3 regions of the Bacillus altitudinis genome follow, and region 3 is predicted to be linked to each of the others. Evidence: riboswitches for the same ligand, from Rfam matches in the RefSeq annotation. Region 3 holds a riboswitch; each other region holds the start of a gene.
What was found. A riboswitch is a leader RNA that binds a small molecule or an ion and turns the genes downstream of it on or off. The one in region 3 is predicted to bind thiamine pyrophosphate.

Region 1: linked by a shared signal. The riboswitch ahead of tenA (thiaminase II) and the one ahead of tenA (thiaminase II) in region 3 are both predicted to bind thiamine pyrophosphate.
Region 2: linked by a shared signal. The riboswitch ahead of thiC (phosphomethylpyrimidine synthase ThiC) and the one ahead of tenA (thiaminase II) in region 3 are both predicted to bind thiamine pyrophosphate.

Annotation. Positions count from the first base shown of each region.
Region 1 is NZ_CP009108.1:2,099,122-2,109,875, forward strand. It holds gene prpE (bis(5'-nucleosyl)-tetraphosphatase PrpE) at 1-213, opposite strand, end outside; gene ID12_RS10505 (monovalent cation:proton antiporter family protein) at 374-2,221, shown strand; TPP riboswitch at 2,275-2,384, shown strand; gene tenA (thiaminase II) at 2,463-3,173, shown strand; gene tenI (thiazole tautomerase TenI) at 3,148-3,765, shown strand; gene thiO (glycine oxidase ThiO) at 3,749-4,861, shown strand; gene thiS (sulfur carrier protein ThiS) at 4,858-5,061, shown strand; gene ID12_RS10530 (thiazole synthase) at 5,066-5,833, shown strand; gene ID12_RS10535 (thiazole biosynthesis adenylyltransferase ThiF) at 5,830-6,843, shown strand; gene thiD (bifunctional hydroxymethylpyrimidine kinase/phosphomethylpyrimidine kinase) at 6,861-7,667, shown strand; gene fabI (enoyl-ACP reductase FabI) at 7,817-8,593, shown strand; gene ID12_RS10550 (CotO family spore coat protein) at 8,707-9,288, shown strand; gene ID12_RS10555 (CotY/CotZ family spore coat protein) at 9,326-9,769, opposite strand; gene ID12_RS10560 (CotY/CotZ family spore coat protein) at 9,982-10,473, opposite strand; gene ID12_RS10565 (spore coat protein) at 10,621-10,754, opposite strand, start outside.
Region 2 is NZ_CP009108.1:3,363,146-3,373,899, reverse strand. It holds gene nadB (L-aspartate oxidase) at 1-1,270, shown strand, start outside; gene nadC (carboxylating nicotinate-nucleotide diphosphorylase) at 1,252-2,115, shown strand; gene nadA (quinolinate synthase NadA) at 2,102-3,211, shown strand; gene safA (SafA/ExsA family spore coat assembly protein) at 3,343-4,551, shown strand; gene ID12_RS17035 (YhcN/YlaJ family sporulation lipoprotein) at 4,685-5,305, shown strand; gene ID12_RS17030 (LysE family transporter) at 5,352-5,984, opposite strand; TPP riboswitch at 6,223-6,332, shown strand; gene thiC (phosphomethylpyrimidine synthase ThiC) at 6,459-8,219, shown strand; gene ID12_RS19415 (hypothetical protein) at 8,250-8,399, opposite strand; gene ID12_RS17020 (hypothetical protein) at 8,592-8,774, shown strand; gene ID12_RS17015 (serine/threonine protein kinase) at 8,807-9,451, opposite strand; gene ID12_RS17010 (intercompartmental signaling factor BofC) at 9,678-10,190, shown strand; gene ruvA (Holliday junction branch migration protein RuvA) at 10,338-10,754, shown strand, end outside.
Region 3 is NZ_CP009108.1:794,955-805,708, reverse strand. It holds gene ID12_RS04070 (immune inhibitor A domain-containing protein) at 53-2,434, shown strand; gene ID12_RS04065 (ORF6C domain-containing protein) at 2,642-2,905, shown strand; gene ID12_RS04060 (DUF1304 domain-containing protein) at 2,902-3,273, shown strand; partial or broken gene ID12_RS19235 (hypothetical protein) at 3,417-3,611, opposite strand; gene ID12_RS04055 (type 1 glutamine amidotransferase domain-containing protein) at 3,836-4,492, shown strand; gene ID12_RS04050 (hypothetical protein) at 4,634-5,761, shown strand; TPP riboswitch at 5,818-5,921, shown strand; gene tenA (thiaminase II) at 6,009-6,695, shown strand; gene ID12_RS04040 (ECF transporter S component) at 6,692-7,291, shown strand; gene ID12_RS04035 (ABC transporter ATP-binding protein) at 7,266-8,864, shown strand; gene ID12_RS04030 (energy-coupling factor transporter transmembrane component T family protein) at 8,854-9,588, shown strand; gene ID12_RS04025 (methyl-accepting chemotaxis protein) at 9,738-10,577, shown strand; gene ID12_RS04020 (YwqG family protein) at 10,752-10,754, shown strand, end outside.

The sequences.
Region 1 (10,754 bases), 1.3 Mb from region 3:
ATAGCGGATGGCGCCCTTAGAATAGGCGTGTATGACAAATTGCATCACGGCAACTGATCGAGGGCCGCGGTCTGTTAAATCACCAACAAGGGCCAGTGTTCTCTTATCAGGGTGGACAGGTAGTCCGTGTTTGAGTTCGTATCCTAGTTTGTGTATGAGGGTAAGCAGCTCTTCGTAGCAGCCGTGGATATCGCCGATGATATCGAATTTCATAAAGGTTCCTCCTGATTTTTTCATCCATTTATCGGATATAAAGAAGTTTGAATTTTAGAAAATATAACGAATGGCTTTCATTTCATTTGGGCAATTGTTAGAATCAATGCTTTAACGTAAAACTTAAAAATTAAACATGAATGTTAGGAGGCTTTAGCCAATGGAGCATACATCTGTTTCATCACTCGTTGTCGTTATTATTGTAGCCTTTTTCACCCCCATTTTATTGCACCGATTTAAGCTGACCATCCCGGTCGTTGTCGCTGAAATCATCATGGGGCTCATCATTGGAAAAAGCGGTCTTCAACTAGTTGTTGAACACGACGCATGGCTAGATACGTTATCCATGCTAGGTTTTATTTTTCTTATGTTTTTAAGTGGACTTGAAATAGATTTTTCTTCTTTTGAATCAAAGAAGAAAGCGCGAGAACTACCAAATGGATTAAAAGAACCGAATACATTTAAAACAGCGACCATTATTTTTGTTGGCGTATTTTGTATGTCCTTTATCCTGTCTTATGCGTTTGTCCTTGCAGGATTTATTCAAAATGCCTTTTTAATGACGCTTATTATTTCCACCATCTCATTGGGTGTGGTAGTTCCTACCTTAAAAGAGGAAAAGTTGATGCAAACGAATATTGGTCAAATCATTTTGCTTGTAGCCGTCATTGCTGATTTGGTGACAATGATTTTACTTGCTGTGTTTTCCTCCATTTATGGCGATGGAACAGGGAACATGTGGTTGCTCTTATTATTATTTGCGGCAGGTATTCTTCTTTATTTATTTGGCCGGGTATTTAAGACAAAGTCCATTTTTCAGTCCATGTCAAAAGGAACGGTGCAAATTGGGACAAGAGCCATCTTTACTCTCATTATAGTCTTAGTTGCCTTATCTGAATCACTCGGTGCTGAAAATATTCTGGGGGCTTTTTTAGCAGGTGTGCTTGTGTCTCTTCTTTCGCCTAATAAAGAACTCGTACAGCAGCTGGACTCATTTGGCTATGGATTTTTAATTCCGATCTTTTTTGTGATGGTCGGTGTGGACCTGAATATATGGTCACTCTTTAAAGATCCAACCATCATGATCATGATTCCGCTACTGTTTATTGCATTATTGCTTAGTAAACTCGTTCCGATTCTTTATTTAAAAAAATGGTATGACATGAAAAAGGTCATTGGTTCTGGTTTTTTATTAACCTCGACGTTATCCCTAGTTATTGCGGCTGCAACGATTGGTGAGCGGCTTGGTGTCATTGATCATAAAATGTCAGGAGCCCTCATTCTAGTCGCTGTGCTCACGAGTATTTTAACGCCTGTTTGGTTTAAGGCGTTATTTAAACAAGAACGTGAAACCAATCATAAAAAGCGTGTGACGTTTATTGGAGCGAATCAGCTGACGTTACCTGTGACGCTTGATTTACATCAGGATGAATATGACATCCGTATTTTACACGTCTTTCAGGAAAATAAAGAAGCCTTGCTTGCTGACTCCATCTTTGAAGTTGAAGCGATTGAACAATATGACGATGATACGCTCAGGCAGGCTGGCATCGGGCAAGAGGATGTGCTCGTTGTGGCTACAGGCAGTGAAACGAAAAATAAGGAAATTGCTTTATTTGCAAAAGAAGAAGGGTCTAAACAAGTCATTGCAAGTGTCAACAAAGCGGAAGCCGAGCTGACTTTAAAGGAAGCAGGGATCGATACCTTTTCTAACTTCTTATCATCTAAAACGGTGCTGAGGGCATTGATTGAAGCACCTGATGCGATTCGCTTGTTAACAAATGAGGATTCTTCTTTGTATCAAATTCAAATGAACAATCATCGGTATCATAACGTCATGCTGAGGGAATTTCCATTTACCGGCGATTTGGTGTTTGTCCGTATTTTTAGAGGAATTGACAGCTTAGTACCGCATGGGGATACGACGCTTAGAAGCGGTGACCGCGTGCTTGTGTCTGGCTCCCGGGAGTATGTGGCAGGACTAAGAGCCCAATTAGAGTTGCAATGAACCCTTGACCGATGAACAAATCCTGATTAAGATAGAGGTACAACAATATATGTTTGATCCACTAGGGGAGTCCTTTAAAAGGGCTGAGATAAAAGTATAGACTTTTAGACCCTCATTACCTGAACAGGTTCATACCTGCGTAGGGAAGTGGTGCGGTGTTTGACTATGCTTTTTACAAATTCCAAACCACTTTCCACGCGGAAAGTGGTTTTTTTATATGGAAAAACAGGAGGAGAGGAACATGACATTTTCGAACGAATGTAAAGAAGCAGCAGCTAGATGGTGGAATGGGAGCTTTACACACCCTTTTGTGAAAGGGATTGGTGATGGCACACTTTCACTCGATCGTTTCACTTATTATGTGATGCAGGATTCGTACTATTTAACTCATTTTGCAAAAGTACAGTCGTATGGAGCTGCCATTAGTGAGGACTTATATACGACAGGCAGAATGGCATATCATGCGCAGGGTACGTATGAAGCAGAGCTATCACTGCATAGAAAGTTCACAGAACTGCTCCAGATCTCTGATGAAGCGCTGGCAAACTTTAAACCTTCTCCAACTGCGTATGCATATACCTCGCATATGTACCGATCTGTGAAAAGCGGTCGTTTTGAAGAAATTTTAGCCGCATTATTGCCGTGCTACTGGCTTTATTATGAGGTAGGAGAAAAACTGAAACAAACAACACCTGACCATCCGATTTATCAAGAATGGATTTTGACATATGGCGGGGATTGGTTTAAAGAGCTTGTTTTTGAACAGGTGAACCGTTTTGATGAACTTGCAGAAAAAGCGCCAGAACATGTGCGGGCTAATATGAAAGAAAATTTCGTGATTTCGAGCTATTACGAATACCATTTCTGGGAGATGGCGTATGAAAAAGAAATGTGGCAGACAGCATGCTTAGATGGGGTTGGTGCAAATGGAACTCCATGCAGTGACAAATGATACGCTTCCTGTCAGGGAGCTCATCAAGCAAATAAAAGACATTGCGTCTGAAGTAGACTTTATTCATATTCGTGAACGATCGAAGGCAGCAGGTGAGCTGGTTCACCTCGTGAAACAACTCCTAGCAGAAGGTGTTCCGAAAGAAAAGCTGATTATCAATGACCGAGTTGACGTTGCGCTGCTGACCAATATTCACCGGGTTCATCTTCCAGGACACAGCTTTTCGCCAAAGGAATTAAGACAAAAATTTCCTCACCTCCATGCGGGGGTATCGGTTCATTCGATAGAAGAAGCCAAAGCAGCAGAGAAGAACGGGGCAGAGTATGTCATGTTTGGGCATGTGTATGATACCGCATGCAAACCCGGACTTCAGGCGAGAGGCATAAAGATTGTGGAAGACATGACTTCTTCGCTGTCCATTCCAGTCGTTGTCATTGGTGGAATCACACCAGAACGACTGCCAGAATTGATGCATGTTGATTTAAAGGGAATAGCCGTCATGTCGGGGATTTTTGCTCATCCTCAGCCGCGCAAAATGGCGCAAATATTTTCTAAAAAGCGAAAGGAGAATCCTTATGAACAAGCATTATGATGTTGCAATCATTGGTGGTGGAATCATAGGGATGTCGATCGCTTATCACCTTGCAAAAGCAGGAAAGCAGATTGTCTTATTTGAGGCAAATGAGATCGGGAAGCAAACGACGAGTGCGGCTGCTGGCATGCTGGGTGCACATGCTGAAGGAGAAGGTGATGAGGATATTTTCTTTCAAGTAGGCAGACAAAGTCAGGTTTTATATGAAAAATTAACGGTCGACCTTCAGCGTGAATCGGGCATTGATATTCGGACATCAGTGGGCGGGATTATGAAGGTGGCTTTTACAGAACAAGAAAAGCGAGCGCTTTGCCGGATGCAGCATTTGCCCACATTTGAATGGCTTGAAGCAAGCAGCGTAAAAGAACGTATGCCTCAAATAGCAGATGACATCGTAGGAGCAGGCTTGATAGCAGATGATGTACATGTCGAGCCATATGCGGTATGCAGGGCTTTTTGGCAGGCGGCTGTTCGGCATGGAGCGGATGTGAAGGAGTTTACCCCCGTTATCGATGTGAAGAGGGGAAAAGAAACTTTGACAGTCAGTACAGCTAAAGGCATCTTCACATGTGATCATCTGACTGTAGCAAGTGGTGTATGGTCAGGCCGTTTTTTAGAAGAACTGGGGTTATCACATTCTCTCTATCCTGTAAAAGGAGAATGCGTGTCTGTTTGGAATAACGGTCCAGCGCTTGCACACACCATCTATCATGATCATTGTTATATCGTTCAAAGGGATAGCGGTAAGCTAGTGATTGGTGCAACGATGAAACCGAATGACTGGCAGGCCGTTCCGACACTTGGCGGTATTGAAGCAGTTATTCACAAAGCATCTCAGCTCATGCCTTCTATTCGAGAGATGCCGATTGATCAATGTTGGGCAGGTCTTCGGCCAGCGACAAGCGACCGGCACCCCTATATCGGAAAACATCCGGAAGACGAGCGTATTCTTTTTGCAACGGGACATTACCGAAATGGCATTTTACTTGCGCCAATTACGGGGGAAATCATTCGCGGCTTGATAGTAGGCGAGTCTGTTCACAAGGAATGGCTTCATGCGTTTCGTATTGGGCGAAAGGAGGCATTGTTCGTATGAAAATTCAATTGAATGGAAGAATGGTTGATTTCGATAAGGAAAATGGCACGATTTTTGATCTGCTGTCAGCCTATCAACTTGAAAACCGAGTGGTGATCGTTGAAAAAAATCAAGAAATTATAGATAAAGAAGCCTTTCAACAGGTAAAAATTCAACCAAATGACACGATTGAAATCGTTCACTTTGTAGGAGGAGGATGACACCATGCTGCGCATTGGCGGAAAAACATTTACATCAAGACTATTACTAGGGACAGGAAAGTATCCATCATTTGAAGTTCAAAAAGAGGCGGTCAACGTATCAGAAGCTGAAATTTTGACCTTTGCTGTGCGAAGAATGAACATATTTGAACCATCACAGCCCAATTTTTTAGAGCAGCTTGATTTATCAGCCTATACATTGCTGCCAAATACTGCAGGGGCAAGTACAGCGGAAGAAGCGGTGCGGATTGCTCGTTTAGCGAAAGCTTCTGGACTGTGTGACATGATCAAAGTAGAAGTCATTGGCTGTTCAAGATCTCTTCTGCCAGATCCAGTCGAAACGTTAAAAGCATCTGAAATGCTATTAGAAGAAGGCTTTATCGTGTTGCCATATACGTCAGATGATGTGGTGCTGGCAAGGAAATTAGAAGAACTTGGTGTTCATGCCATTATGCCAGGTGCTTCTCCAATCGGTTCAGGTCAAGGGCTTTTAAACCCTCTGAATCTATCGTTTATTATCGAACAGGCAAAGGTGCCAGTTATTATTGATGCGGGTGTAGGTTCGCCGAAGGATGCTGCTTATGCGATGGAATTGGGCGCTGATGCTGTATTACTGAATACAGCCGTGTCTGGCGCAAAGGACCCTGTGAAAATGGCTAAAGCGATGAAGCTGGCGATTGAATCTGGAAGACTCGGTTTCGAGGCAGGCCGTATTCCACTCAAAAACTATGGAACAGCCAGCAGTCCGCAAGAAGGAATGCCAGCATTTTGAGCACACGTTATTCACGCCAAGAGCTTTTTAGGCCGATCGGTACAGAAGGACAAAAACGGCTAAATGCCTCAAATGCCGTCATTATTGGGGCTGGGGCACTTGGAACAGCGAGTGCTGAAATGCTCGTCCGTGCCGGCGTAGGATCTGTCACCATTTTGGATAGAGATTATATTGAATGGAGCAACCTGCAGCGTCAGCAGCTTTACACAGAACAAGATGTTCTTGATCGGCTGCCAAAGGCTGTGGCTGCTGAGAAAAGACTCAAGCAGGTGAACAGTGACGTTCACGTGAGAGGCATCGTCATTGACGTGACCGCTCAAAATATTGATGAGTACGTCAGCGGGGCATCCATCATCGTGGATGCAGCGGATAATTTTGAGGTGAGAATGATTGCGAACGATGCGGCCGTCAAACATCAAATTCCGTTCCTTTACGGGGCCTGTGTAGCAAGCTATGGTATTCAATTCACAGTGATTCCTGGTGAAACACCATGTTTACACTGCCTGCTTGAGCATTTGCCTGCACAAGGCATGACATGTGATACAGCAGGAATTATTAGTCCAGTAGTGCAGCAGGTTGCGGCCTATCAAGTGGCGGATGCACTGAAGCTTTTAACAGGACACCACATCACACCGGTATTAAGATCGTTTGATTTATGGACAAACGAGCGATCTGATATTCGATCCGTTACGTCTTTAAAAAAGAAACAATGTCCAAGCTGCGGTCTTAAGACATATCCATTTCTCTCATATGATCAAAGAGCAAAAGCAGATGTATTATGTGGACGAAATACCGTACAAATTCGCAGTGCACTAGGGGCACCCCCTGCGCTGCATGAAGTAGCCCGTCAGCTAAAGAAAGCAGGAATGGATGTGTTGGAAAATCCTTATTTGCTTTCGTGTCAGAAGGATGAGTACAAGCTTGTTTTATTCAAAGATGGCAGAGCGCTTGTACATGGGACAAATGATATTGCGAAAGCGAGAACGATTTATCATCAATGGATTGGCTAATGAGAGGGTGAGATGACATGACGATTAAAAAAGCATTAACCATCGCAGGTACTGATTCTGGTGGTGGAGCAGGTATTCAAGCAGACTTGAAAACCTTTCAGGAGCTTGGTGTGTACGGAATGTCCGCCATTACGGCCATTACAGCGCAAAACACACTTGGCGTTCACGGTATTTATCCTCTGTCTATCGAGGCGCTCGAAAGTCAAATTGATGCAGTAGCAGAAGACTTGTTGCCAGATGCCGCTAAAACAGGGATGCTGTGGAGTGCCGACATGATCAGTGTCGTTGCTGAAAAGACGAAGCAATATGACTTGAAACTAATTGTCGATCCAGTCATGATTGCCAAAGGCGGCGCTTCTTTATTAAATGAAGATGCGGTCTCTGCTATGAAAACACAGTTACTGCCTGTCAGTTATGCAGTCACACCGAATCTCCCTGAGGCAGAAGTGCTGATAGGCATGCGCATTCAGACAAAAGACGATCGCCATAGAGCAGCAGAACGACTTTATGAGCTTGGCACGTCCTATGTTGTGATCAAAGGAGGTCATAGTCCTTCAGACGGCCTCATTACAGACCTTTTGTACGATGGAAAAAGCTTTTTTGAACTCACGAACGAACATATTGATACACCACATACACACGGAACAGGCTGTACATTTGCAGCGGCATTAACGGCAGAAATAGCAAAAGGTCGTTCCATGAAAGAAGCCTTTGAAACGGCAGAAACCTTTGTCCATGAGGCGATCAAATTTCCTCTGAATATTGGCGCTGGGCACGGACCGACTAACCACTTTGCTTATCAGCAAAACAGAGTCAAAGCATAAAAAGAAGACTGTCTTCACTTGTGAGGACGGTCTTTTTTCTGAAATAAAAACTTTCTTTCAACGGAAATTGTCAATATCTCATGATTTGTGATAAGATTATGATCAGGTACTAATACTATGTCTTGAAAAAATAGGAGGCTTTAATACATATGAACTTTTCTTTAGAAGGCCGTAATATTGTGGTGATGGGTGTTGCCAATAAACGAAGCATCGCTTGGGGGATTGCTCGTTCACTTCACGAAGCAGGAGCTCGTTTGATTTTTACTTATGTTGGAGATCGTCTTGCAGAATCAGTAAAAGAACTAGCAAGCACGCTAGAGCGTGATGATTCCATTATTCTTCCTTGTGATGTGACAAGTGATGAAGAAATCGAAAAATGTTTTGCAACGATTAAAGAAAAAGTACAAGTCATCCATGGTGTTGCACATGCGATTGCATTTGCGAACAAAGAAGAGCTTGTCGGTGAATATTTGAACACGAACCGTGAAGGTTTCCTTTTAGCGCACAACATTAGTGCCTATTCACTAACAGCTGTAGCAAAAGCAGCACGTCCGCTCATGACAGAAGGCGGAAGCATTGTCACACTTACTTACCTAGGCGGAGAGCGCGTTGTCTCTAACTACAATGTCATGGGTGTAGCAAAAGCAGCCCTTGAAGCAAGTGTGAAATACTTAGCAGCTGATCTTGGAGCGGAAGGCATCCGTGTGAACAGCATTTCTGCTGGTCCAATTCGTACGTTATCTGCAAAAGGAATCAGCGGCTTTAATACGATCCTGAAGGATATTGAAGAGCGTGCACCGCTTCGCCGTACAACGACTCCTGAAGAAGTTGGCGATACAGCACTATTCTTATTCAGTGATTTATCCCGCGGCATGACAGGTGAGAATCTTCATGTTGATTCTGGCTTCCATATCATTGCCCGCTAAACGAATAATTGATTTGCAGCATACCAATCACTGGTATGCTGTTTTTTATTTTTCTTCTGATTTGGGGTGTCCTCTCATATATATAAGGAATGAATCATTCGGGAGGGATCAGTATGTCAAATAAAGGTGATGAGAATCAAAAGCCGCTTATGTATATTGTTCAGCCGAGCTATGATGAATCAGCGCCGGCCATGCAAAATATTGTGAGAAAGCGCAAGAAGTCCGAAAAACCTTCAGAAACCAAAAAAAGCGCCAAAGAGGATGTAATCGAAGAGAGCGTGCAAGAATCTGTATCACAGGAAGTAAAGCAGAAAAAAGAAGAGCCGCCTGCGCTACAGCAAGAGCGGGAGATCAATCAAGAAAAAGATAATTCACAAAATCGAGAGGCAGTACAAGAACAAGAACAAGAAAAACAGCCAGAAGGCGTATTTCATGAAACAAAAGAAGAACCAAGAAGAAAACGAGTGAAGAAGCCGTTAAGCCAAATGAATATTGAGGAGAAAGTCGATTTTCTTACAAGTCTGCCGCATAATATGCCGAGAGCGCTTTGCCTCATTGAAGCCGATGGAAAAACATACAGAGGAATCATCATGGAGAGACAAGACAATATGGTCGTCATCCGCACAGCAGGCGGCGGTAATCCAGTAGAATTAGCGATTGGTGATATTTCTTCTATTCATCCACTTGGTTTTTAATGAACATAAAAAAAGTCCCATAACGGGACTTTTTTTGTTAGCAGCTACGGTTGATGAGTCTTGGATTTAAGCACTCGATTGCGCAGAAGCAGTCAAGGTCTACTTCAATGCAATATTTTGATTTTTCTAAACGGAACACATCACATACGGAATCTTTATCTGTAAAATCTAAAATATGACGATCTTTGTCAAATGCAATAAGCAAGCTGAGTGTTGCGCAGTGATCAGAGATGTGTTCGACTCTGAAAAATGCAGTGCTGAAGCAAGGGCCAGCATCTACTTCTCCGACGTTTCCGAATGCAACGAATGGTTTTGATTTTGAGGTAAATAGAACAAACGGGACAGTGTCACCTAATGAATGTGATGGAGAAAGGAGATTGCTGTAACAGCTGGTCGGGCAATCCTCTTCGACGGCATTTTGTAAGTCGTTTATGTTTTCAACAGCCTCTGCTACACAGTTCCATGAATGTTTGCGGCTCATATTCAACCCTCCTATACAAGGAAATTTGTTTGAGTGTTTGAGCACTGTCATCATCATCTATAAGCTTTATTATGTGTCTCGCCGGTTGATGCATCTAATGTCAATCAATGCGGAAGCGGCCGCCTTTTGCTGACTGCTCCGCATGATTGGTTGTCATTCGTGAGGAAGGGGATGCTTTGACTTATGACAAGTTAGATGAGCGGGCGATTGGTTTAGCCGTGGTGATGATGCTTTTTATCTTTTGTTGGCATGACTCTGTCGACAAGTTCTGGATTTAAACATTGGATCGCGCAGAAACAGTTCAAATCAACTTCGATACAAAAGTCCGCTTTTTCTAAACCAAAGAAGTCAGGATCGCAAGGGTGACAAACGCTTAGCGTATGTCCGTGTACATCAACAGGTCTTAATACAGATAATGTGGCACAGCAGTCATGCAATTTTTCAACCCGGAAGAAAATGGATTCGAAGCATTGGCAATCGTCAACAAATCCTCCAATGTTTCCGAAAGTAGAGAACAATCCGCCCTTTTTATCAAAAAGTAAAAACGGAATCGTATCTTTTCCAGAAACTGTCGGGCTTAATAAATTACTGTAGCAGCTCGTAGGACATTTATCTTCTACAGCTTCCTGCTCTGCTAAAATCTTATCAACCGCATCGCATACACAGTTTTCATCATGTCGGCCATGGTGTTTTCCGCAGCTCATGGATTTCAGCTCCTTTAACAAGGTATTTGACTTTAGTCCTTAACAACATATGTATGCGCCCTCTAGTTGGTGTGGGTAAATGACTATTTATCTTTGTTGTATTTTTAGAAAAAGGAAAAGCAGAGCTTTTCGCTCTGCTTTTGTACATTAGAGGATACCAATTGCAACGATCGTCGCAACAAGTGTCTGTGTAAGCGTTTGGATGGCAATAGAGATGTCCGCATCGATTGTAGAGACTGTAACGTTTCTAGAGTTTTCGATAACAAGTTTCTGGCGGTTTG
Region 2 (10,754 bases), 1.1 Mb from region 3:
TCGAGATGAAACGGGAATTCCGCAGTTAGGTAAAGAGGGAGCCCATACGACCCATCGTATTCTGCATGCAGGAGGAGATCAAACGGGAAAAACCCTCGTGCAGTTTTTGAAAGGGAAGCTCGGCTCACACATTCATGTATACGAAAATCATCATGTCATGGATCTATTAGTTCATGAAGGGGTATGTACCGGTGTTGTGTGGAAAGACGAAAAAGGTCATGTACATACAATGACCGCGGATGCAGTTGTATTATCCACTGGCGGCTGTGGATCCTTATATGAAACAAACACAAATGATCCGTCTGTGACAGGAGATGGTCTGATGATGGCCTATCGCGCAGGGGCACAGCTAGTAGATCTCGAATTTGTGCAATTCCATCCGACCCTTTTGACCACTTCAGGTAAAGCGATCGGTCTCGTATCAGAGGCAGTCAGGGGAGAGGGCGCCTATTTAGAAGATGAATCAGGCAGGCGGATCATGAAAGGAATCCACCCGCAGAGCGATTTAGCGCCTAGAGATGTGGTGGCAAGGACCATTTTCCATGAGCAGCAACTCGGTCATTCCATTTATCTTAACATCCGTGATATTCCGCATTTTTCTGCACGTTTTCCTGCGATTGCTTCGATGTGTCAGCGTGCGGGAGTTGATATGGCAAGCGGAAGGCTGCCAGTTTCACCCGGTATGCACTTTTTAATGGGTGGAATTAAGGTGAATGAACATGGAGAAACAACTGTTCCATCACTTTTCGCCATTGGTGAAGCAGCTTGTACAGGTTTACACGGCGCCAATCGACTGGCAAGTAATTCGCTCTTAGAAGGTCTCGTTTTAGGAAACAAGGCGGCACGGTATGTTGAGCGGTTGCAAGCCCAGCAAGATAAAAACCCTGCTCTTTCCATTCAAGAAGTATGGTCTGTCCCAACGGTGTCACAGGCTCAGCTCAGAAAATGGATGACAGCATATGCCGCAATTGTGAGAGATGAGAAAGGCTTACAGACTTTGCTCGATCATTTAGAACAAGTCTCTTTTCAGCAAATTAATGTGAAAAATATCACAAATGAACAGATCGAAATAACGAATCAATGGGCTTTAGCCATATGCCTTATCAAATCCGCATTACTCAGAACAGAAAGTAGGGGCGGTCATTATCGCATCGATTATCCAAATCGGCACGATGCTTCGTGGCGAGCAAAACAGATTGTACATGAACAGGGCCATATTTATACCGTAAAAAATGAAAGGATTGGTGCCAAATGGAACGTTTACAGTTAAAGCAAATGCTCACTCATTTTTTAAAAGAAGATATTGGGTTTGGAGATGTATCCGCTGATGCCATCTTTGGAGACAAGAAAGGAACAGCTTACATCATGGCGAAACAATCAGGCGTATTGGCCGGGACACAAGTCATTGATATGGGATACAAACTGCTGAATGAACAAGTTCAAACTGAGCTGTTTTTCCAGGAAGGTGATTGGATTCATGAAGGGGCTGTACTGGCACAAATAACAGGCCCCGTCAACGACTTGCTGAAAGGGGAGCGGGTGGTGTTGAATATCCTACAAAGAATGACAGGGATTGCTACACTAACGCATGAAGCAGTAGAGCGATTAGCTGATCCATCTATTACGATTTGTGATACGAGAAAGACGACACCCGGTTTGCGCATGCTGGAGAAGTACGCAGTAAAAGTCGGAGGCGGAAAGAATCATCGTTTCGGCTTATCCGATGGTGTGATGATTAAAGATAATCATATTGCGGCTTGTGGTTCTATCAGGGAAGCTGTGGAGAAAGCAAGAGCATACGCCGGTCATATGGTGAAAATTGAAGTGGAAATTGAATCAGAAGCACAGCTGATGGAAGCCATTGATGCCAAAGCAGATGTCATCATGTTTGACAACTGCTCTCCAGACGAAGTGAAGCGCTTTAAACAAATGACCCCTGAAACCATATTGACAGAGGCATCAGGCGGCATCACGTTAGAGAATGTGGCTAACTACCGGGGGACAGGTGTAGACCTTATTTCACTTGGATTCCTTACACATTCTGCTCCATCATTCGATTTTAGTATGAATATGGAATTCAGCCATAAAGGGGGAACGACTCATGTCCATGCTTGATGTGTTAGCAGCACAGCATACAGCCATGATGCCAGATGAATATAAACAGCGCTCTTATGATGAAATGAAAGAGAGAGTATTAGAGATTAAAAGCGCTTTTGGATCAAAGCTTTTTATACCGGGTCATCATTATCAAAAAGATGAAGTCATCCAATTTGCTGATGTGACAGGTGATTCATTGCAGCTTGCACAAATTGCTGCTGACAATCACGAAGCAGAATACATTGTATTTTGCGGGGTTCATTTTATGGCAGAAACGGCCGATATGCTATCAAAAAAGAATCAGCACGTCTTTTTGCCAGATATGAGAGCAGGTTGTTCAATGGCAGATATGGCGAATATGAAACAAACAGACAGGGCGTGGGATCAGCTCACTGAGCTGTTTGGAGATACGATCCTTCCGCTGACTTATGTAAACTCAACGGCTGATATTAAAGCATTTGTCGGCAAACATGGCGGATCGACTGTCACATCTTCAAACGCTAAAAAAGTATTGGAGTGGGCGCTGACCCAAAAAGAGCGAATTCTTTTTCTTCCTGATCAGCATTTAGGGCGTAACACAGCCTATGATTTAGGGATTCCGCTAGAGGAAATGGCTGTCTGGGATCAAATAGAAGAAAAGCTCATCACCGACCAACCGCTTCATCGAATCAAAATGATTTTATGGAAAGGTCATTGCTCTGTTCATGAGAAATTTACCATTGAGAATATTGAACAAACGAGAAAACGTGACCGTGACATACAGATTCTTGTTCATCCAGAGTGTACGCATGAAGTCGTAAAGGCTTCTGATCTAGCTGGTTCAACGAAATTTATTATTGATACGATCAAGCAGGCACCAGCAGGAAGTAAGTGGGCCATTGGAACAGAAATGAATTTAGTGAAACGCATCATTGACCAGCACCCTGACAAACAAATCGAATCCCTCAATCCAGATATGTGTCCATGTTTGACAATGAACCGTATTGATCTGCCTCATCTACTATGGTCACTTGAAAGCATTGAAAAAGGGGAGCCGGTCGGTTTGATTCAAGTGAATGAAGAGACGACAAAAGAGGCATTGCTCGCTTTAAATAAGATGCTCACCATTAAATAATGAAGTGTCCCCTCCTATCAGAAAACAAGTTTTTATCATATCGGCTTGTAAATAGGCATAAATTTATGTTGAAACATATTGTACTTCTGACATAACCGCTACGTTCACGTTTTGCATAGGAGGGGAAAACGTTGAAAATTCATATTGTGCAAAAAGGAGACTCCCTTTGGAAAATTTCAAAGAAGTACGGAGTCGACTTTCAAGAATTGAAAAAATTAAATTCGCAGCTCAGTAATCCAGATTTGATCATGCCAGGAATGAAAATCAAAATTCCATCTAGTGGTGTTCCTGTCAAAACCGATCATCACAAAGCAAAAGAAATGCCAAAAGCAAAAGAACACCCGTATGTAAAAGAAAAGCCAAAGGATGTCGTGCAAGTTCAAGATACGAAGCCGAAGGAAAAACCGAATGAACCGGTACCTTATGTGCCACCAGTACCAAAGATTGAACAGCCAGTTTTTCCACAAGTTGATGTAAACTATTATCAGACGAATCTCTACCAGCCATTCACGCCTCCTCCCAAAAAAGAACATCATGAGAAAAAAGATCACGTTCATGAAAAGAAAGATCATGTTCATGAGAAAAAGGATCATAAAGATCACAAGGACCATTTTCATCATGAAAATAAGGATCATTTCAAAGATGAAGTGGCAAAGGGATATGATCCATTCATTCATATCCCACATCAAAAAGAGGAGGGAAAAGAAATGGAGCATAGTAATTACCCAAACCTTCCTAATTTCCCGCAAATGCCGAATGTTGGAGGGGCAGCAGTAGGGGGCATGGCTGAAAATAAAGAGCATCACCACCATCATCAAGAGTCATATGATCCTTATTATGGTTATGGTCATTACATGCCAGCAATGTATCCATATCCGCAGCAAATGGTACCCGCTTCTCCTATTTTACCGGGATCAGGCCTTTGTTATCCGGTACAGCCGTATTATCACCATCACATGATGCCGTATCCTTACCCGGCAGCTCAGCCGTATTATCCTGCGTATCAAGCACCGGCTTATTACGGTGAACATCATGAGCATCATGCAAACGATGGGCATCACTGGCACCACCATATGCATCCAAATGCAGGCGCAAATGCAAATGCAAATGCAAATGCCAATGCCAATCAAGGCTTTTATCCAAACGCTCCAAATGAAGCATATGGCAAGGAAGACTGCGGATGCGATGATGGCATGAAGCATCATCAACCATGGCCTGGACATTATCCAAACCCTGTTCCATATGGTCAAATGGGTGCTTATCCAGCACAGCCTTATATGCAGCAGCCTTATCAAAACCCATCTGTCTTTGCAAGACCAGAAGAAGACGAAGAAGATTAATGACACAAGGGACGATCTCAATCGTTCCTTTTTTTGTTTATAACTGACAGCTTGTTTTTGTCCTCAACTGTACATGCTAAAACAGAGCCTGTTTTGCGCTCATGAGATTCAATTTGTACAGGAGGTTTTTCGTTTGAGACAAAAATGGCAAAAAACAATCGCCTTAGTGCTTCTATCTATTGGATTAACGGCATGTGGTACAAATAACAATGCGGGTGTAGATACACGTCATAATCAATCAGGCCAGCCAGTTGGATACCACTCCAATCAACAGGCAACAGACAACAACCAAGATCATCAAGGACCGGTTTCTGAGCTTATGGAGGGAATGAACGGAAGAAATACAACGAATGTTGATGATCGTTCACGCCCTACACAGGATCAAGTGAGAATGCCACTTACTGGTGGAGATGGACGCTACAGTCATGGAGATATGAACTATCATAACCAAATGTCGTTCTCTGGCTACGATAAACAAGAGAACATCCAGCGTTCAAGAAAAATCGCCAACCGAGTGAACAAAATGAACCATGTGACAGACTCACAAGTCATGGTGACGGATGAAAATGTGTATATTGCTCTTAAAACAGATGGGCGCTTGACATCAGAGGGTGTATCACAAGTAGAAGAAGCAGCGACTCGTTATGCAGATGGAAGAGCTGTCCAAGTCATTAAAGACGAAGGCGCATTTACACGCTTCAGAGATATGAGAAAAACGCAATTTGAAACAGGTCAGACAGGCATGACCCGTTAAGCTGAAATAAAAAAGGCTAAAGTTCATGACGAACTTTAGCCTTTCTTTAAAAATAAACTTTGATCCCGATATAAAATTCATAAAAGAAATAACAGCCAAATCCAAGTAATAAAATACCGGCAATAATGGAAGTCCACTTAATCATTGTTCGGTTCATCACTTTTCTTGTTAGGGAAACAATCGTGAGAAGACCGATGTCATGAAGAAGAATCCCTGCCAAAATACCCGCAGCAGCCAATATAAATTCAGATGAATTTGTATTCGTATAAGCATCTGCCAGTACAGCACCAAACACAGATACCCAGAACACAAGGTTTCCAGGTGATACCGCGACGAGCAGCCCATTTCGGTATGTTTTAGCGAATGATTTATTCACTTTTTCTCCTGCTAAATGGATGTCTTGATCCGCATTTTTAATCGAATCGTAGGCAAGAATCATTAAAAAGATGGCACCGATCAGCCAGAGCGGAATTTGGATAAAGGGCAAAGATAAAAATTGAGCAAATCCAGCATATAAAGCCAAGATGAGCAATATATCGATGGTCATACCACCAGCGCCTACAGTTAATCCATGAAAGAATCCGTTTTTTAATCCCTGCTTTGTCATTTCAACCGTGATCGCTCCAACAGGTAGAGCAATTGAGAATCCAACGACGATAAATGTAAGAAATGTTTGCAATCGACTAGAACTTCCTTTGAATCATGTTTGTATAAAAATTCTCCGTTTAGATTAATTATACAAATTAGGAGAAAAGGATCAATGATTATTTCTTATTTAATCGAAATGAGAGAGATAAATCGTGTATAGAAAGATGTATATCGTGAAGATCGTGTATTCATTGTAGGGGAAAGGAACTATTTTCCTAAAACTTCTTTTTTTCATTTCTCAGCTATGCTACACTGTTGTGGAAATCAATATAAGTGACTAGGGGTGCCCGGAAATGCGGGCTGAGAGAGAAGACAAGCTTCTTAACCCTTTGGACCTGATCTGGCTCGTACCAGCGTGGGGAAGTTGAAGATGATACATGTGCCATATGAATGGCATACATGTTTTTTTCTGACGACGAAACCAGGTTCTTTACATAGAATCTGGTTTTTTGCTGGTGCTGATTCCATCCTGACCGGTCACACGAAAAGAAGGAGAGAACAGCAAATGAATGAAAAGACAAATGTTCCATCAACGCAATCTTTATTATCAAACTTTGAAGGCAGTCGAAAGGTATATGAACAAGGCTCAAGACCTGACATTTTGGTGCCAAAAAGAGAAATCGTGCTCACAAATACAGTGACACAAGCAGGTGATATCGAAAATGAACCGATTCGTGTGTACGATACAAGTGGACCGTATACAGATGCGGAGGCTCATATTGATGTCACAAAGGGATTAAAGCGCCTGAGATCAGCATGGATTAAAGAAAGAGAAGATACTGAAAGCTATGAAGGGCGTCAAGTAAAGCCAGAAGATAATGGATATCGCTTGAACGGGAAAGAATCCTTTCAAGCTGCCCAGACAGATTTTCATCATATACCGCTCCGCGGGAAACAAGGTGCTTGTGTGACGCAAATGCATTATGCAAAAAAGGGGATCATTACGCCTGAAATGGAGTTTATCGCTTTGAGAGAACAGCTAAGTCCTGAGTTTGTTAGAGAGGAAGTGGCTAGTGGAAGAGCGGTCATTCCAGCGAATATCAACCATCCTGAAAGTGAGCCGATGATCATCGGAAAGAATTTTCACGTGAAAATTAATGCGAATATTGGCAATTCAGCTGTGACGTCGTCCATTGAAGAAGAGGTGGAGAAGATGACATGGGCAATTAGATGGGGGGCAGATACGATGATGGACCTGTCTACAGGAAAGGACATTCATACAACGAGAGAATGGATTATCCGCAATTGCCCAGTCCCAGTAGGAACGGTCCCAATTTATCAGGCACTTGAAAAAGTGAATGGAATCGCAGAAAATTTGACGTGGGAAGTATACCGAGACACATTAATTGAACAGGCAGAGCAAGGGGTTGACTACTTCACCATTCATGCGGGCGTCCTGTTAAGGTATATTCCGCTCACAGTCGACCGTGTCACAGGAATTGTTTCAAGAGGCGGAGCCATTATGGCAAGATGGTGTCTCGCTCATCATCAAGAGAACTTTCTGTATACCCATTTTGAAGAAATTTGTGAAATCATGAAAACGTATGACATTGCCTTTTCGCTTGGGGACGGGCTCAGACCTGGATCCATTGCGGACGCAAATGACGAAGCGCAGTTTGCAGAGCTGGAAACGTTAGGGGAATTGACAGAGATCGCTTGGAAACATGATGTACAGGTCATGATTGAAGGACCTGGTCATGTTCCAATGGATAAAATCAAAGAGAATGTCGATAAGCAGATGGAGATATGCAAAGAGGCACCTTTTTATACGTTAGGTCCTCTAACAACAGATATTGCACCGGGATATGATCATATTACATCTGCGATCGGTGCGGCGATGATCGGCTGGTACGGAACAGCCATGCTGTGCTATGTGACACCAAAAGAGCATTTAGGTCTGCCGAACAAAGAAGATGTAAGAGAAGGCGTCATCGCTTATAAAATTGCTGCACATGCAGCTGATGTAGCAAAAGGACATCCTGCTGCTCAAAAGCGTGATGATGCCTTATCAAAAGCGAGATTTGAATTCAGATGGCGGGATCAATTTCACCTGTCACTTGACCCAGAACGAGCGCTGGCATTCCATGATGAAACATTGCCTGCTGAAGGTGCTAAAACTGCTCATTTTTGTTCCATGTGTGGACCAAAGTTTTGCAGTATGAAAATATCCCATGACATCCGCAACCAATCAGAAGAAGTGAAAAGAGAGATGGAGAAGAAGGCAAAAGAGTTTATCAATCAAGGCAGCCAAATCTATCAATCCTAAAAAAACCTCGCACTCCTCTAGTGCGGGGTTTTATAAAACGGCTGAAATGGCTTTTCTTACGAGGTGCAAAAATGCTCTTACTGCAATCGCCATCGTTTCAACACTTGGGATGAAGGCATCTGTTAAATGAAATAGAACTGTTTGTCTCTCTGGAGATATTCGTTTTTTCTTTTGTTTCATAAAGACAGCCTCCTTTTCATTCAATATACTTCTTTTGAAGCGTATCTAGATAGATATGTTGTGCGAATTTAAACAAAATTTAAACTTCTTGTGTTTAGAAGGAAAGAAGCAGGGGAAACGGATTGAATAGAGAATGAATGAAAAGAGCTGACCGATTCGGTTAGTGAACAAGACAGAGTGGAAGGTGATCTTATGATGAAAGTATTTAAGGTAACATTTCATATGAACAATGGGGAAGTGCTCGATTTCGAGCTGAAACGTCCAGCTACCTATGATGTGTATAAAAAAATTGAGGAAGCCAATCATTGGTTTAAGCTGAATAATGAAATCATTAACCTATTAAATGTGAATAGTATCCATGTAGAAACAGAATAAAACAGAAAGCCGCTCGAAAAGAGCGGCTTTCATTATGCAGTAAAATCATTTCGATTGTTCAGCTGACTTCGAGACAGCCAGTTTTTCTTATACAAATAGGCAATCACTTCAAGCCATAGACGCGGCGCTTTTTTAGGGAAAAAAGGTTTTTGATAATAGGCGTATGCAGCTTTTAAATCATCCCATTGATGACATGTTTTCGTTTGCGTGAAGCGGGCGACGTCAATGACCCTGACGCGGCCATCCTTTGTTAAAATTAAATTCCGCAGATGAATATCAGAAGGATTTAAACCTTTCGCGCGTGCTTCTTCCAATGCATCATCTACTTGTTCAATCATTTGTTTTTTGATCGGAATTCCTTTTGTCAGGCATTCATAGAAAGTATAACCTTTAATATATTCCATTAAAATATACTGATCCCCAGACTCGTAAATCTCAGGATAATAGGAGGAGCCGGAAAGTTTTTCATAAATTGCAGCCTCTTTGCGGGCGATGTTTCGATAAGAAGGAAAAAAGACTTTTAACGCCATTTTTTTGCCGTCTTTTTTGTATGAAAATACATAGGCACTTCTTCCTTTGCCGCACAGCTCAAGCTCAGCCGGTTTAAAGACGAGCTTATTAAAACGCTTTTCTTCTTGATACTGAATCGATTCGGCTAATCTTTTGACATCTGACATTGACTTCACCTTCTTTGGTTTCAGTTTATGCGGCTGAAAAACGAATGATGAAAAAACCATGTAATTCGGTAGAGCAATGGATTGTATAAAACATAACATTTACGCACGAAGGATACAACGAAAGACTCTCAATATGTGTCAAGACATCGATTTGGTTAATGTTTAGCAAAATGGGTCAAACTACATATGTCATGCATCGATCTTATGTTCTAAAGAGGTGTAAATAGTGAAAGTGAAAATAAAGTATTTCGTTACAGGACTTATCATGACAAGTGTACTCTTTTTCGCTGTTGATATGGAAGCAGCAGAACACTTGCAAAAAGAGTCAAAAACCATCAACGTTCAGCTTGAAAAGGTCTATCTAGACGGTGATGTAAGTATTGAAAGACAGCGGGCATCATTAGAAGACAAAGACACATTTTGGGCCCAGTATAAGGGCTGGACATTGGTAGAACAGCGAGAGGATTTTGCCCTTTTTAGAAAGCAAATTGACGATATATCGCCTTTAAGTAAAGCAAATGGATATATCGGATTATCAGAAGACGGCGTGATTTCTACGTTTCATGGAAGGCCTGACGGGTGGGCGGAGCCTATTCATCTCTTTTTTCAAATTGATACGTCCCGCTTGGAAAGTCATGTAGAGCAACAGCTTGCACAAGGCATTCCGTTTCGAACAAAAGATGAATTTGAGCATGTGCTTGAAGTCATGAAACCTTACCGAAATGAACAATCGTTTTAATCGTATGACAGCTTGCTGGTGTGAAGACCGCAAGCTCTTTTTCATGGGTTGACGATGAAAAAAGGCTGAGCGAACGTATGTTAACTTTTATTACGGTTTTCTCTTCGATTTATGTTACAATGGAGAACAGTCAAAGAGGTGAAAACGGTGATAGAGTTTGTAAAAGGGACCATTGATTATGTGTGCCCGCAATATGTTGTCATTGAAAACGGCGGAGTGGGATATCAAGTCTATACCCCAAATCCGTTTATCTATCGAGTAACAAAACAAGAAACGATTTATACGTATCATTACATAAAGGAAGACGCTTTTTCGTTATATGGATTTCAAACACGAGAAGAAAAAGCGTTGTTCACAAAACTGTTAAATGTCACAGGGATTGGACCGAAGGGTGCGCTTGCGATTCTTGCTTCCGGTGACCCTGGCGCTGTCATTTCAGCGATCGAACGAGAGGATGAAGCTTTTCTCATTAAATTCCCGGGTGTTGGCAAAAAAACAGCACGTCAGATCATTCTAGATCTGAAAGGGAAGCTCGCAGATGTGGTGCCTGAAATGATAGGAAAC
Region 3 (10,754 bases):
GGAATATGCTAGAATTAGATATTATTTATTACCAAATTAGGGAGGAACCAATATGAAAAAAGGGAAATGGACAAGCATCGCACTAACAGCTGTCCTCAGTTTAGGCACATTGACAGCTTTCAGCACCCCTCTATCTGCCCACACCTCAGAAAAGTCAACATCCTCAGATGGTGGTCATTATTCAGGTATTCCATTCGACGCAAGCGTTGTCAATGAAGACCGCCTCATCAAAGCCTTGAAAAAACAAGGAAAGATCAAAAAGAATGCCAATGAGGCAGAAACCCAAAAAGCATTAAAGAACTACCTAAAGAAAAAAGAAGAAGCAGCGATGAAACAAAGCGCAAGTACCTTAACAGAAGAACCTGAATTCCTAAAAGAATACAAACAAAATGTACATAATAAACTAGCCAAAAAGAAAAAGTTAAAGAAGCATAAAGGAAAAGAAGGCAATCAAGTAAAGCCGGTGAAAAAGGAAAAATATAAAGGCGACGTCCGTAATGATAAAGTTTTGGTCTTATTAGTAGATTTTAAAGATTATAAGCATAATAGTATTAAAAAAGAAGAGACTGATATGTACTATGACAAGTACGATCAGCAGCACTACCAAGATATGCTTTTCGGAAAAAATGGCTACATTGGTCCAGATGGTAAAAGAAAAGTATCTATGAAGCAGTATTATGAAAAGCAGTCCGGTGGAAGCTACACGATTAGTGGAACAGTAGCTGGATGGTATACAGCCAAGCATGAAGCAGCATATTATGGCGGGAACGTACCAGACGAATCAGGAAGTGACGGCAGACCGCGCGAATTGGTGAAAGAAGCCCTCGAAGCAGCGGCAAAGGATCCAAACATTGACCTTGGTGAATATGATCAATGGGACCGCTATGATATGGATGGGGACGGTGTTTATAATGAGCCAGACGGTATCATTGACCACCTCATGGTTGTACACGCTGGCGTAGGTGAAGAAGCTGGCGGCGGACAGCTTGGCTCTGACGCGATTTGGTCGCATCGCTGGTCACTTGGTGATGTATTTGAGATTCCAAACACTGAATCAGAAGTGGGTCAAGGCGGAAAGTTAGGCGCTCTAGATTATACGATTGAGCCTGAAGATGGCGCAGCAGGCGTGTTCACACATGAATTTGGACATGATCTTGGTCTGCCTGATGAATACGATACACAATACACAGGCAGAGGAGAGCCCGTTTCTTATTGGTCTATCATGTCAAGCGGAAGCTGGGCAGGTAAAGTACCTGGTACGGAACCAACAGGTTTTAGTCCATATGCAAAAGAAATGCTTCAAAACTTGCATGGCGGCAACTGGCTTTCTGGAAAAACCATTGATGGTAAGACATTAACAAAAAGCAAAACAGTTTTAATCGATGAAGCAGCAACAAAAGGAACCAACCATGATGCGGTTCGAGTCGATTTGCCAGATAAAGAGATTGTGGTCACTCAGCCTGCACAAGGGCAATATTCATACTTCAGCGGAACAGGTGACAATTTGAATGCTACCATGACGACATCAGGGATTGATTTGTCGAAGGGAAGCAAAGCCGAGCTTACGTTTAAAGCATGGTACGATATCGAAGAAGATTATGACTATGCGTATGTAGAAGTTCGTGAAACTGGGACAGACAAATGGACAACCATTGCTGGTAATATTACGAATGATCGAAATGAGGCAGGAGCGAATGAAGGCAATGGCATCGATGGAAAATCAGATGGCTGGGTAGATGCATCCTTTGATCTTTCTGCTTATGCAGGGAAGAAGATCGATCTGCAATTCCGCTATACAACCGATGCAGGATATTCACTGCCAGGTTTATTTGTAGATGATCTAAAGATTACAGTAGATGGATCAAAAGTGTGGTCAGATGATGCCGAGGGAACGTCCACGTTCACTTTTAATGGATTCTCTCAATCTAATGGAAAACAATATGCCGCTCAGTATTATTTACTAGAATGGCGCTCTTATGCTGATGTCGATAAAGGCTTAAAGCATATCAAACGAGGAGCAAGTCTGATGAGCTATAATAACGGTTTGGTCGTGTGGTACGTCGATCAATCGTACAGTGATAACTGGGTTGGAAAACATCCAGGGAACGGCTTCCTTGGAGTCGTAGATGCAGATCAACAAGTGTTGAAATGGAGTGACGGCTCTATTGCAGCGACAGGTTTCCAAGTACATGATGCAGCATTCTCTTTGAATCCAAGCACGAAGCTGAATATTGATTATACAGCGACAACAGGCTTAACCTTAGAGGATCGCTATATCCGCCCAACGCGTACATTTAGTGATAAAAAGAACTATGTGAATCCAAATAACCCGGATGCAGGACGTGATGTGCCAACATACGGCCTATCTTTTAAAGTCGTCGGACAAAGTAAGGACCGTTCTGTTGGAAAGGTATTAATTTCTAAAAGCAACTAAACAAAAAGCCGGATTCAATCCATGAATCCGGCTTTTTGATACGTTAAGACATGGATTTTTAGCGTATGACTCGTCTTTGATCGAATGTTTGTTCTTTTTTATTTTGATATCCGAATGAAACCATTATATAATAGAGATTGGAAGGTTTTTCTTTCATTCAATGTTCTTTTTAGTTGTTAAAAAACCAAGAAAGGATGAGCGTTACCAATGAGTTGTGTCACTGCCAAGCAATTAAAGGTGATCCGAGGGACGATGCAGACTTTTTGCAGCCATTTAGAGTATGATGGCCACGGTAAGCTTCATATTAATACCATCATGGCTTTTATTAAAAAGGAATTTGGTGTAAGAAAAATGAAAGACATTCCACAAAGTCGTTTTCATGAGGCGTTAGAGCTAATCCAAGACTTTGATTTATACACGGACAAAATACAAATACGAGACCGTCTATCAGAAAGGAATTCACTAAATTGAATATTTTAGCAATGATTTTAGTAGGAATTGTCGCTTTAGAGCACATTGTCATCATGTTACTAGAAATGTTTTTTATGGAATCAAAAATGGCGAAAAGATCTTTCAATCTGCCTGAACACTTACAAAAGGATCCAAATGTGAAAGTGATGTTTGCTAATCAAGGGCTATACAATGGCTTTCTAGCTGCTGGACTCATTTGGGGGCTCATTCTTGGTTCGAATACCGTAGGATATATGATTCAGCTATTTTTCGTTCTTTGTGTGTTCATCGCAGCAGTATTTGGCGGGGTGACGTCTAATAAATCGATTATCATCAAACAAGGGTTACCAGCTTTTCTTGCATTAATTGCACTTATCCTGGCTATATAATCCTATCAGCGTGATAGAAAACCTTTGCAGTTTAGGAAGGACGAGCATCGGAGCGAATTTGACATTGGTGAGCACCGAAGCGCAGGACTGACACCGAATGCGAGGGTTTGTCTACACAGTAAAGCCGCCCCAGAGGGCGGCTTTTATCTTTTACGCATTCCCATCAAACGAATAATGGACGTAAGACAAAGGGCAACAGCGACAGCCAATATGATTTTTCCATACATGACGCCCGTAAGATTCATTAAAAAGACAGCCAATATGATACAGAGCGTGATGATAATCATCACAATCGAATAGGTTTTCATCTCTTTTTCCACTCCTTTTAAATTCCCTCTAGCGCAAGAGGTCTGTCAATTGTTTCTCATATTATATCATTTCATCACAATTTTACATGAAATTCCCTGTCAATAGAATGTGACAGAATGATTAGATTTGAAGTGAGGCTATATTTTTTAAAAAATCGGGTATAACATAAAGAGTTGTATCCAAGTCTGATTGCTTGATATTTAATTGTGCAAAATATAAAATAGCCACATGATAAATAGAAAGGATGATAAAGTTGAGCAAAAACGTCTTATTAGTATCAACAAGCAGCTCAGAAATGAACGGACACCCTACAGGCTTATGGCTAGAAGAATTGGCCGAGCCATTTCATATCTTTAAAGAAAATGGACTCAACGTGCAAATCGTTTCAATAAAAGGTGGAACAGTACCGATCGATAAAAATTCAATTCCTGAAGGAGTTCCAGCACAATATCAAGATGTGTATGAATTACTTCAAGACACAAAGGCACTGACAGATGTAAACCCAGCTGAGTATGATGGCATTTTCTTTGCTGGAGGACATGGCCCAATGATCGACTTTGCGTCCAATCAATTGGTTGCCGATGCGATCTTAGCGATTTCAGACAAAAATGGAGCCGTTGGGGCAGTTTGCCATGGCGTTTCTGCCTTTGTTGATGTGAAGGATCGTGATGGAAAATCATTTATCGACGGCAAGAAAATAACAGGATTCACAAACGAGGAAGAGGATGCTGTTCAGCTGACATCTAAAGTTCCATTTTTATTGGAAACAAAACTTCGCGAGCAAGGGGCAGCATTTGAAAAAGGCGATGCATTTGCGCCATTCGCTGTTGTAGACGGACAAATTATTACTGGACAAAATCCAGGATCAAGTGCAGAAACAGCACGCTTATTTGTCAAAACCATTGCATAAATCATCAAATAAACCAGTCGTGACTCATACGGCTGGTTTTTTGTTATGAAAATTTCCTAAAAAAGTCCAAAACAAGTATTAGAAAAATGGTAAAATAATCACAGGGTAAAAAACCCAAATTAGGGAAAAGGGGATGTTCCTGTGAGAGCATTTTATGTCAAAATCACCGCCGCCTTACTGTCTATTTTATTGGTCACAACAGGTTTATTTTCACCAGCAATCAAAGCAGAAGATGCACCAAAATCAAGTGAAAAAGTATCGCCACTGACTGAAAAAGCCATTCAGCAAGTGCAAGAGTCGTTTGAAAAGCAGGATAAAGGGACTGCGGTTCAACAGAAGGAAGTAAAAAAATCATTTAAAGTAGATAAGAAAAAGGGAATAAGTATTAAACGAAAAGCGGCTGCAGATGGAAAGATGCGCACGTCTGCCGTTCGCTCTATTGATGGACTAGCCATTAATCAATCGGCAGTTTTAAACGAGGAAGATCCAGTTGATTTATGGTTCTTAAGTACATCGTCTCCTAAGGCGCTCATCAGCCGGATTACCTCTCCAAATGCTGATTATTTCGTTCAGTTATTTGTTATTGATTATGAAGAAGGACAAGCTTATCCAACGGATCTGATTCAACCAGCAGGCAGTCTGCTTGCGTTAAGCAATTTACCAGCGGGTGATTATGCGTTTGGTATTACTAGCGGTGGAGACTTTGGAGACTCATACACATTACAGGTGAATGCAAAAAACCCACCAAATTTCACAGGTGCTGAATCCCTGTCATCAACGTTGCAATACTTTGTTGCTTCGTATGCCAATGGGGATGTTTTCGCAAATGGTACAAAAGTGTATAACAAACAATCTAAGACCGCTGATTATAAATGGGAGCGTGTATTTTATTTCTCATATGATGGAAAATATCAACAGAGAACGCATTCTGTTGACAGTGTAAAAGTGAAAAGTATTTCGGCACCAGTATCGTACTCTGCTCCATACGCGAGTTCCTCTGAGGCCATTCTTGTCTACTTAGATGTGGAGACATTATTTATGTATCATGAATCATCGTTTGCTAGTGGGCAGTACTACCATAGCAGCTTTGTTGATACTCTCGGAAAGACAACGCCAAGGCGTTTAGACATTGATGACCTGACAAATTACGGCGATCATATTTTGGCTGTTGATTTAAAGACAGGAAAGCCAATTGATTTCTTCAGTGTCCTTAATTTCTACTATGCAGCAGGGATCGAGAAGCTGCCAACGATCAATACATTGAATTAAGACCGGCAGTTGACATCAAATCGCCACATGTGTAGAGTAAAGATAATTAAATGACAAAAGTCCACTAGGGGAGTCATGTATGACTGAGACAAGAGGAAATCTTGGACCCTTTGAACCTGATCTAGTTTGTACTAGCGGAGGGAAGTGGAGCTGGACCTTGTCTTATTCATGATTGAATCGATAAGAAGGCCGCTCCATTTGGGGTGGCTTTTTCATTTATTCAACTGAAAAAGAGGAGGCTTTTTTTATGACATTTTCAACCCAATTAAGGCAAGAAGCAGAACCATTATTTGAAGCGATTTATCAGCATCCGTTTGTGAGAGGACTCGCAGCAGGAGAACTCGAAAAGGAACAGATCATTCATTATGTCAAACAGGATGCAGAATATTTAAATGCCTTTATTAAAATTTATGCGGCAGCCATTAGCAGATGTACAGACAGAGAGGACATTACCTTTTTCCATCAACAAATGGCTTTTGTCCTTGATAGTGAGACACATCCTCATCAAAACCTTTGCCGGGTGGCAGGTGTCGCTTATGATGAACTGCAAGGTGCATCTTTGGCGCCAAGTGCTCATCACTATATTCATCACATGCTGCAAGTCGCCGAGGAAGGGACGCTAGGAGAAATCATTGCGGTTTTGCTCCCTTGCCCTTGGACCTATTGGGAAATAGGCAAACGAATGCTCAGAGATGTAGAGCCCGATCCTGCCCATCCATTCTATGAGTGGATCACGTTTTATGGCGGGTTAACGGACTCTGTTACAGTGGAGCTTTGCAAACGGCTTGATCAGTGGGCAGAAGAAGCAAGTGAGAAGGAAAAGAAGAAAATGAAACAGCACTTCATCTTAAGCTGTCAGCTTGAGTATAAATTCTGGGACATGGCCTTTACTGTCGAAGAGTGGCCTGTCCAAATGGAGGTGCATTCTTCATGACATGGAAGATGAAAGAAGTCGTTCTTGCTGTCATTTTATCTGTGGCATGCGGAGTCATCTATTTAGGGTGGTCGACTCTTTATTTACCGATTACAGCCCTTGTCGGTCCAGCAGGAGGCAACATCATGTTCGGAATTTGGGTCATTGCCAGTCCAATCGTTGCTTACATTATCCAAAAGCCTGGCGCTGCCCTCATCGCAGAAACAGCTGCCGCCGCCGTGGAATTACTGACAGGCAGCCACTTCGGTCTTTCTGCGCTTTTGATTGGTGTGTGCCAAGGACTTGGAGCAGAAATCGCCTTCGTTCTATTTGGCTATAAGCGATATCGCATGTGGACACTCATGTTGTCTGGTGCCTTTGCAGCAGTCGGGGCAATGGCATATAGCCTCATTGCCAATGGATTCGGCTATTACACGCCTCAAGTGTTACTCATGACACTTGTCACTCAAGTCATCAGCGGTATGTTACTCGGCGGTTGCTTGGCAAAGGTTGTGGTGGATGCTTTATCTAAAACAGGTGTGCTGAATCAATATGCCATCATGAAAGAAAAACGAAGTAAGGGTGACCAGCATGGATTCATTTCTCGCGTGCAGTAATCTCACTGTCCGTTTTTATGAACAGCCGAATCCCGTTCTTCATCAAGTATCTCTTTCTATTCAAAAGGGGGAAAAGGTGCTGATATTAGGACCAAGTGGAAGCGGGAAATCTACGCTGATTTCTGTGCTTGCTGGCATTATTCCAGAGCATATGGAAGCTGAAGTACAGGGAGAAGTGATGCGGCAAAGGCATACTGGTGTCATGTTTCAAGACCCAGATTCGCAGTTTTGTATGCACCGAGTCAATGAAGAAATTGCGTTTAGCTTAGAGAATCGATCTGTCCCTCGAGAACAAATGGATGATATGATTCAGCATCTCATGAAAAAAGTACAGCTAGATGTCGACCCAAATACAGATATTCATACCTTATCTGGCGGAATGAAGCAGCGGTTGGCGCTTGCTTGTTTACTAGCATTAGAGCCAGATGTCCTGTTCTTTGATGAACCGACTGCACAGCTTGACCCAGCAGGAAGAATGGAGATATTTCAATTGCTTCAGCAGCTTTCAGCTGAACAGAATCAGACGATGATTTTTGTGGAGCATGTGTTAGACGGTGTCATCGAGTGGATGGATCGGGTGATCTTATTAGATCATCAAGGCCGTATCATAGCAGATGGAACGCCAAAAGACGTGATGAACACATTTGAGGGAGAAATGAAAGAAGCCGGCATTTGGCGTCCGAAAATATTTCCCGAGAAATGGTCCACTGTCGTACAAAATCCGTTTCATCCATTGAGTCAAACACTCTTGCAAACCTTTGAGGCGAGAAAAGTACGGCATGAGAAAGTGTCATCAACAGATCGAGAGACAATCATTCGCACAGATCATTTACAACTAAGCTACGGAAAAAAAAGCATTATAGATGACCTGCATCTGGATATAAAAGCAGGAGATTGGGTTGCGATCATCGGTGAAAATGGAAGCGGAAAAAGTACGTTTCTTAAACATGTCATACGTTTAGAACCAATAAAGAAAGGTCACATTTTCTTAAAAGGAAAACACCTGAAAAAGTGGTCTGACCGAACATTATATGAAAAATCAGGCTTTGTATTTCAAAATCCAGAACTTCAATTTATACAGGACACAGTGTTTGATGAAATCGCATTTGGTGGGAGACAGCGAAATTGGCCAGAGTCTGTGGTGCAAGAAAAAACGAATCAGCTATTGGCAGAGTTCGGCCTAGAGAAGCATAGAGACGTGCATCCTTTCACCTTAAGTTTAGGACAAAAAAGAAGATTAAGTGTTGCCACGATGCTTCTTTTTGATCAGGATGTTCTCATTTTAGATGAGCCGACCTTCGGGCAGGATGAGAAAACGGCGAGGGAGTTAATCCGGCGTTTAAAAGAACGGCAACGACAAGGCACCACCATTATCATGGTCACACATGATATGGAACTCGTTGATGAGTGCGCTGATCAGGTGCTTGTTTTTCATCAAGGGGAGCATGTATATGATGGTTCGCCTTTTGATTTATTTTCTCATCAGGAACTTGTCACTTCGTGTGAGCTGAGAGTGCCGTTACATTATCGCTATATGGCTGAAAGAAAGGAAGTGATGACGATTGCAAAGTAATCACTCCTTTCTATCCACTGTAAATCCAGTCATGAAATTACTCGCCCATCTCCTTGCGATGTGCTGTCTGATGGCGATTTCTGATCCTAAAACGACGTTCATCATCTGGCTGTTTGCACTAGGAATTGGACTTGTCCTAGGCGGCTGGAATTTGAAATACCTCATCACCAGACTTGTACCTTATCTGCTCTTTTTCATTCTCGTGTTTTGGATGATGGCGGCCTTTGGCAAGGGAGATCATACAGTTTGGAAGTGGGCATGGTTTCATATCACAGAGGAGAGTTTAAGAAATGGGCTGACCATTTCTTTTAGAATGCTTGGCTTTGTGACATTTGGTCTCCTTTTTACATCAACAACTGATTTGACGGCCTTTATGATGAGCTTAATCCATCAATGCCGAATGTCACCCAAATGGGCATATGGGATGCTGGCAGGCTTCCGGTTTATCCCGTTGTTTCAAAGTGAATTGAAGCAAATGAAGGCTGCACATAAAATTAGAGGTTACAAGCAAAAAAACAGTTGGAAAGCTTTTATACGTTATGCACTCCCCCTTTTCACGCAAGGCGTACGGAAATCTGAACGACTAGCCATTGCGATGGAAGCAAGAGGCTTCACAGGGACGAGGGAGAGAACATATTATCATGTCATCAGCACTTCATGGATCGACTGCATGTATCTTTTTTTCATCGTCATCAGTGTGTTGATATGCATGTTCTTTTTTTAAAAACAGCCACATTCTCTTGATAGAATGTGGCTGTTTTATATGTCTTAGGTCATTTGGTTGATATTAGTACACATTGCAGGCTGTAATAGATCATATAAAGAACCGATAAAGAGAGTGTACTGAGAAAAAGAGAGGATGAACGTGAGCGAATGTCACAGAGAATTGATAACATAATAGACGCTTTACCAATCGTTGGACTAGCTATGAGAGAGCAGCTAACCTTTTCTGTATTAGGGAAAGAGAAGGTTCTTTATTATCAGCAGCACGGGAACATTGACTTAGGGTTTAAAGCAGGGGACGTTGTAGCTCCCGGGTTCCAAAACTTTTCGATGTTGAAAAATGGGAGAGAGCCATCATTTATCCAGATTCCTAAAGAGGTGTACGGAATTCCTATGGACATCGTCGCCGTCCCGATTAAAGATGACAATGGTCAAGTAATCGCTGCCTTCTGTGTAGCATATGACCAAACGAATCAACAACGATTAGAACACATTATGACGGAAAGTAACGATGCTTCCGAAAAACTGGTCGCGATGGTACAGCAAGTGGCTGCACATTCAGAGGAACTACAAGCGACAAGTGAACAAATTCTACAAAATACAAAAACCACTGTCGAAAATTCCTCTAAAATCAATCAAGTGTCTAATCTCATCAAAGGTATCTCTGATCAAACGAACTTACTTGGACTCAATGCATCCATTGAGGCTGCAAGAGTCGGTGAAGCAGGTGCAGGCTTTGGGGTGGTTGCTACGGAAGTGAGAAAGCTGTCTACTCACGCGAAGCAAGCAACGACTGATATTGAAACAGCGCTAAAAGATGTGCAAGGCTCTATCAAAGGAATGGAAGAAGAAATAGCACAAATCGTGGCTTCATCTGAACATCAAGCAGAACTCGTTGGCACTTTCACAAAAATTATTGAGGGGCTGCACGAAACGAACGAAACGATGAAAACATTGGCAACAGACTTAGTGAATTATCAAGTGAAATAAATAAACGAATCACAAAACCTCCAGCCGTATCGGAGGTTTTTTTAACGTGTTGAAGTGAGTTTTTTGTCATGATATTGACGGGTTTTTCACTGACAGGGAAGTTACACTTCTGTATGATAGAAAAAGAGAGACCTGTTTTGATCATTAGACCTATTCATAAGGAGGAAGACCATCTTG